Regions from separate parts of the Streptomyces sp. NPDC037126 genome, predicted to be linked through region 2. Evidence: riboswitches for the same ligand, from Rfam matches in the RefSeq annotation. Region 2 holds a riboswitch; the other holds the start of a gene.
What was found. A riboswitch is a leader RNA that binds a small molecule or an ion and turns the genes downstream of it on or off. The one in region 2 is predicted to bind ZMP and ZTP.
Positions count from the first base shown of each region.

Region 1: another riboswitch for ZMP and ZTP. It lies ahead of ACZ7FF_RS14555 (glycine hydroxymethyltransferase); the one in region 2 lies ahead of ACZ7FF_RS11515 (bifunctional 5,10-methylenetetrahydrofolate dehydrogenase/5,10-methenyltetrahydrofolate cyclohydrolase).

Region 1 covers NZ_JBVJTD010000005.1:130,332-133,721, reverse strand. The annotation lists gene ACZ7FF_RS14555 (glycine hydroxymethyltransferase) at 1-1,185, opposite strand, end outside; ZMP/ZTP riboswitch at 1,218-1,309, opposite strand; gene rocD (ornithine--oxo-acid transaminase) at 1,413-2,618, shown strand; gene ACZ7FF_RS14545 (glutathionylspermidine synthase family protein) at 2,789-3,390, opposite strand, start outside.
Region 2 covers NZ_JBVJTD010000004.1:856-4,245, forward strand. The annotation lists gene ACZ7FF_RS11510 (CU044_5270 family protein) at 1-985, shown strand, start outside; gene ACZ7FF_RS11515 (bifunctional 5,10-methylenetetrahydrofolate dehydrogenase/5,10-methenyltetrahydrofolate cyclohydrolase) at 986-1,834, opposite strand; ZMP/ZTP riboswitch at 1,861-1,941, opposite strand; gene ACZ7FF_RS11520 (nuclear transport factor 2 family protein) at 2,265-2,630, opposite strand; gene ACZ7FF_RS11525 (hypothetical protein) at 2,802-3,107, shown strand; gene ACZ7FF_RS11530 (acyltransferase domain-containing protein) at 3,162-3,390, opposite strand, start outside.

The sequences.
Region 1 (3,390 bases), on a different contig from region 2:
CGGGATGGCGTTGCGGTTGGTGACGATGCCCGAGTCGAGCAGGGCGGCCTCGGCCTGGCGGCCGGTGAGGCCGTAGGACGTGGCGACGTCGATCAGGTTGAGGTGGTTGTCGGTGCCGCCGGTCACCAGCGTGGCGCCGCGGCGCATCAGGCCCTCGGCGAGCGCGCGGGAGTTGTCGACGATGCGCTGGGCGTAGTCCTGGAAGGAGGGCTGCCGGGCCTCGGCCAGGGCGACCGCCTTGGCGGCCATGACGTGCGGCAGCGGACCGCCGAGGACCATCGGGCAGCCGCGGTCCACCTGGTCCTTGAGGGAGTCGTCGCACAGGACCATGCCGCCGCGCGGGCCGCGCAGCGACTTGTGGGTGGTGGTGGTGACGATCTGGGCGTGCGGGACCGGGTCGAAGTCGCCGGTGAGGACCTTGCCGGCGACGAGGCCCGCGAAGTGCGCCATGTCCACCATGAGCGTCGCGCCGACCTCGTCGGCGATCTCGCGCATGATCCGGAAGTTCACCAGACGGGGGTACGCCGAGTAGCCCGCGACGACGATCAGCGGCTTGAACTCGCGGGCCTGGGCGCGCAGCGCCTCGTAGTCGATGAGGCCGGTCGCCGGGTCGGTGCCGTAGGAGCGCTGGTCGAACATCTTGCCGGAGATGTTCGGGCGGAAGCCGTGGGTGAGGTGGCCGCCGGCGTCCAGCGACATGCCCAGCATGCGCTGGTTGCCGAAGGCCTGGCGCAGCTCGGCCCAGTCGGCCTCGGAGAGGTCGTTGACCTGGCGGGCCCCGGTCTTCTCCAGGAAGGGCGCCTCGACCCGGTCGGCGAGGACGGCCCAGAAGGCGACGAGGTTGGCGTCGATGCCGGAGTGCGGCTGGACGTAGGCGTGCCGGGCGCCGAAGAGCTCGCGGGCGTGCTCGGCGGCGAGGGACTCCACGGTGTCGACGTTGCGGCAGCCGGCGTAGAAGCGGCGGCCGACGGTGCCCTCGGCGTACTTGTCGCTGAACCAGTTGCCCATCGCGAGGAGCGTGGCCGGCGAGGCGTAGTTCTCCGAGGCGATCAGCTTGAGCATCTCGCGCTGGTCGGCGACCTCCTGGCCGATGGCGTCGGCGACGCGCGGCTCGACGGCGCGTACGACGTCGAGGGCGGCGCGAAAGGCCGCGGACTCGGTGGAGAGGGGCTGCTGCTCTGGCATGGGGACCTCCGGACGGCGTGCGTACAACGTTCACGTTCGGCCCAGGCGCACGGCACTTTTTTCCCGCTAGGGGCCGCTCCCCGATGGTCCGTCCCATCCCAGCGCGCCAGTCACGGCCCGCTGATCAGCCTACCGGCCACGCCGGTCGGGGGAGATCCCGCGTCCACCATGCGAGCGGCGGTAGGAAGGGGTTCACCGTCGTGTCCCCGTCGCATCCGGGAGAGGCCGTGACCACCGCCGACAGGCTCATCGCCGCCGCACAGGCGCACAGCGCGCCGACCTACCGTCCGCTGCCGGTCGTCGTGGCCTCGGCCGAGGGCGCGTGGATGACCGATGTGGCGGGACGCCGCTATCTGGATCTGCTGGCCGGCTACTCGGCGCTGAACTTCGGGCACCGCAACCGGCGGCTGATCGAGGCGGCCAAGGCCCAGCTGGAGCGGGTCACGCTGACCTCCCGGGCCTTCCACCACGACCGGTTCGCGGCGTTCTGCACCGAGCTGGCGCAGCTGTGCGGGATGGAGATGGTGCTGCCGGTGAACACCGGCGCGGAGGCGGTGGAGAGCGCGGTGAAGACGGCGCGGAAGTGGGGCTACCGGGTGAAGGGGGTGCCCTCGGAGATGGCGAAGATCGTGGTCGCGGGCGGCAACTTCCACGGGCGTACGACCACGATCGTCAGCTTCTCCACCGACCCCGCCACCCGCGCGGACTTCGGGCCGTACACGCCCGGCTTCGAGATCGTGCCGTACGGGGACCTGACGGCGATGCGGGGGGCGATGACGGAGAACACCGTCGCGGTGCTGCTGGAGCCGGTCCAGGGCGAGTCGGGGGTGATCGTGCCGCCGGCCGGCTATCTGGCGGGGGTGCGGGAGCTGACGCGCGAGCGGAACGTGCTCTTCGTCGCCGACGAGATCCAGTCGGGGCTCGGGCGGACCGGGCGGACCTTCGCGTGCGAGCACGAGGGGGTGGTGCCGGACATGTACGTGCTGGGCAAGGCGCTGGGCGGCGGGATCGTGCCGGTGTCGGCGGTGGTGTCGAGCGCGGAGGTGCTCGGGGTGTTCCGGCCGGGCGAGCACGGGTCGACGTTCGGCGGGAACCCGCTGGCCTGCGCCGTCGCGCTGGAGGTGCTGGCGCTGCTGCGGACGGGCGAGTTCCAGGCGCGGGCGGCGGAGCTGGGCGCGCGGCTGCACGGCGAGCTGCGCGCGCTGCTCGGCACGGGCGCGGTGACGGCGGTGCGGGGGCGCGGGCTGTGGGCCGGGGTGGACGTCGCCCCGGGGGTCGGCACCGGGCGGGAGGTGTCCGAGCGGCTGATGGACCGGGGCGTGCTGGTGAAGGACACCCACGACGCCACCCTCCGGATCGCGCCGCCGCTGGTCGTCTCGGAGGAGGACCTGGACTGGGGCCTCGCCCAACTGCGGGCGGTCCTCGGGGTCTAGGGCCTGTCCGACGGTTCGCGTCGTCGCCCGAAGGGCGGCCGCGCGGCGTCAGGTGCGTGCTCTCGGCGTGCCGGCCCCAGGCCCTCGTACCGGACGTACTCGGGTCCGGGGCCGACGCGCGAGCGTGCGTGCATGGCGTCGCGCGGCAGACGGGAATCGTCAGACAGGCCCTAGAGGATGACGTGGGGCAGGAAGCGGGCGTACTCGTCGGTGATCAGGCCCGAGGACTCGCGGATGCCGAGGCCGGCCGGCTCTCCCCGGACGACCCAGGCGCCGAGGACCGCGTGGTTGCCGTCGAAGGCGGGCAGCGGGGCGAGCCGCTGGTAGCAGCAGGGCTCGTCGCGGGGTGCGGCCGGGGCCCCGGGCTCGTGCACGGTGACGCCCTCGCCCTCGCGGCCGAGCAGGGGCTTGGCGACGTAGCCCCCGTCGAGGGCCAGCTCGCGGGGGCCGTCGAGGTAGGTGGGGAGCAGGTTGGGGTGGCCCGGGTACAGCTCCCAGAGGACGGCCAGCAGGGCCTTGTTGCTGAGCAGCATCTTCCAGGCGGGCTCGATCCACAGGGTGCTGCCGGTGCCGCCGCCGTTGTCCAGGGTGTCCAGGACGTGGCCGCCGAACGCGTCGGTGGTGAGCCACTCCCACGGGTACAGCTTGAAGATGCCGCGGATGAACCTCAGCCGGTTGTCGACGAAGCGGCCGGAGAGGGTGTCCCAGCCGATCTCCTCCATGGCGAGCCAGTCGGTGTCGAGGCCGGCCTGTTCCGCGGTCTCCTTCAGAT
Region 2 (3,390 bases):
GCCCGCCGACAGCCCCGGCTTCGGCGACGGACCGCTGGACCGGCGCGCCGAGGACAGGCTCCGGCAGCTGCTGCGCGACGACCGCCCACGGCGCGGGTTCCGGCTGCTCCCGGAGCTCCCGGGCCGTACCCCGCGCACCCGGCTGGCCTGGGGCCTCGCCGCCGGCGCCGCCGTCCTCGCGCTCACCCTCGACGCCGTGCTCGGCGGCACGGGCACCCCGCGGGCCGTCGCCGCGCCCCGGCCGCTGACCGTCCACGTGCACTCCACGCCCGTGCCCCTGACGACGATGGCCGCCCTCGCCGACGCGGCCGCGGCGGACGGCTCACCGGGCCTGCGCAAGGGCACCCACGTGCAGTCATGGAGCCTCGGCATGAGCGACGACAAGCCGCCGGTGACCCTCCCGGAGGAACGCGTGGTGCGCTGGCGGGCGGACGCCTCCCACACCGAACTCGTCGTCGCGACCGACCCCCGCACACCGGGCCGCCCGGTACTCACCGACGAGGGCGACGGACCACCGCACCAGGTGGCGGACGGCCATGTCATCAGCCGGACCACCTTCCCGCCGAGCTGGAGCGACGCCCCGCCCCAGGCGGCACCGCCGCGCACGGCCGAGGCTCTCGCCGCCTACCTCACCGAGGTCGTCCGCCCCGGGATCCACCCCGGCAAGTCCCCGCTCAGCACGGTCGAACTCCTCGACGGCGTCGGGGAGCTGCTGGACCACTGGACCCTCGGCGCCCGCGAGTCGGCGGCCGTCGTCCGGCTGTTCGCGAAGGCCCCGGGGCTGCGGCCGGCCGGGCAGGTGACCGACCGGCTCGGCCGCGCCGGCCAGGCGTACGTGTACGACGCCGGCGGCGTCCGGCGCATGCTGATCCTGGAACCGCGTACCGGCGCCGTCCTCGGCATGGAGGCCACCTTCACCCGGGACGACCCCGAGTACGGCGTGCGGGCCGGGGACGTGATGGGCTACAGCGCCTGGATGCGCTGATCACACCCCGAGCTGCCGGGCGGCGGCGTCGACGGTCTGCTCCAGCAGCGTGGCGATCGTCATCGGTCCGACACCGCCCGGCACCGGCGTGATCAGCGAGGCCCGCTCCACGGCCGAGTCGAAGTCGACGTCGCCCACGTTCCCCGCGTTGTAGCCGGCGTCGACGACGACCGCGCCGGGCTTGACGTCCTGCCCGCGGATCAGCCGCGGCCGGCCCACGGCGGCGACCACGATGTCGGCCTCGCGCACCGCCGCGGACAGGTCGCGGGTGCGCGAGTGGCAGTACGTCACCGTCGCGTCCCGGGCCAGGAGCAGCATGCCCACCGGCTTGCCGAGGATCGCGCTGCGGCCCACGACCACGGCACGCTTCCCGGCCGGGTCGACGCCGTACGCGTCCAGCAGCCGCAGGATGCCGCCCGGCGTGCAGGAGACGAAGCCCGGCAGCCCGAAGCTCATGGTCGCGAACGAGGCGAAGGTGACCCCGTCGACGTCCTTCTCCGGCGCGATCGCCTCGAACGCGGCCCGCTCGTCGACGTGGTCGCCCACCGGGTGCTGGAGCAGGATGCCGTGCACGGTCGGGTCCGCCGACAACTCCCGCAGGGTGCCGACGAGTTCGGCGGTCGTCGTGTCGGCCGGCAGTGCCACGTGCCGGGAGGCGATGCCGGCCTTGCGGCAGCGGTTCTGTTTCATGCGGACATAGGTCACGGACGCGAGGTCCTCGCCGACCAGCACGGTCGCCAGACACGGCGCGACGCCGGTACGCGCGGTCAGGCCCGCGGCCTTCTCGGCGGTCTCCTCGACGATGCGGCGGGCGAGGGCGGTTCCGTCCATGAGACGGGCCTGGGTCATGCTGCACACTCCTGAGCTGGATCGTTTCACCTCGCCCAGGCGCGCGGCAGCCACCACGGGCCGCTCCCCGGTGGTACTCCACCTCAGCGCCAGTCACGGCCCGCGTACAGGGTAACCGAGCCCCGCGTCCCCGGCGTCCGCCGGCTTCGCCACCGGTCAATTCCCCCGAGGCGCGGGCGACTTGAGCGCGACCGGTGACTACGGGCACCTCATCGCGGCCGCGCGTGCCGCGTCCGGTGCGCGTGCGGCAGCGGAGGACGCGTCCGGCGGGGCGCCGCCCTCAGCGCCGCCCGCACGAGAGCGGCGGACAGCTGCAGACCTGCCGCGGACACCGGCGACCGCCGCCGGGGCCGCGCCCGCCCCAGGGCCGCGCGGGCCGAGAGGGTCCAGGTCAGCCGGGAGCTGACCTGGACCCTGCCGAACCGTCTGCCTATTCGTCCCATGCCTGGATCATGATCTGCTCGGCGATCTTCCCGTCCCGCAACGTGATCATGGACTCGGCGAGGACACGGGTGCCGTCGCCGTACTGGCAGGTCTCGGTGAACGCGGCGTGGTCGCCCTGCACCACGCACCGGTCCAGCTTGTGCGTCATGTCGCGGCTGTAGACGTCGTCCAGCAACTCCGCTATCTCACCGCGGCCGTGCAGGATCTTGGGGTGGCTCGGCTGGGTGTTGCGGTCGATGATGCGAATCTCCGCGTCGTCGGCGTACAGGGACAGCAGTGTGTTCCCGGTGTTCCCCTCGATGCCACGGCGCAGTGTCTCGGTGTCGAAGGCGGAGCCTGTCGCGGTGCCCATGGTGACCTCCTTCAGCGACCGCGGCCCGGCGGGGAGCGGGCCGCCCGGGTCCCACCTTCGAGGCTCCTCCGGCCCGGCGGCCCCGGCAAGCGCAGGCGCTGCGCTCCGCCTCACGGGTGAGCGCGGTCCGCCACCCGTGTCCGGCCGGGGGCCGCCGCCGTTGCTGAGGGCATGATCTCAACACGACGTATCGGCGCCGCCCTCGGCCTCGCCGCCGGGGTCACGGGCCTGGCCGCGCCACTCGCGAACGCGGCCGACGCGAGCGCACCGCACACCGGGCAGATCAACCCCATGGCCGTGCTCGACTCGCTGGCCGCCAGTGACATTCCCGCGCAGGAGCGGTCCCAGCTGCCCAAGGTCTCCGACCAGATGCGCTCGCTGAACCAGCTCAGCGAGCTCAACCGGCTGAGCGAGCTGCACCAGATCACCGACCTCGCGGCCCCCGTGACCGGCCTGCTGCCGGCCGTCGAGGCCTGAGCGCCCACCGTTCGCCCGCGGATCCCGGGGCCGTCCTCCGCAAGGGGGGCGGCCTCACGCCTGTGCGGCCCCGATGCCGGTGCCGTCGCCGGCCCGCAGCGCCGGCCAGTCCCGGGCCAGGGCGTACACCGACGCGGGCGCCGGGCCGGCGGGGAGGCAGCCGGGGACCATGCGGCTCAGGACGTCTTCCGGGCCCAGCTCCAGCCAGGTGCGGACCCCGTCCCGGTGCAGCCGGCCGACCGCGTCCGCGCACCGGGCCGGCGTGCGCGGCAGCCAGAACTCC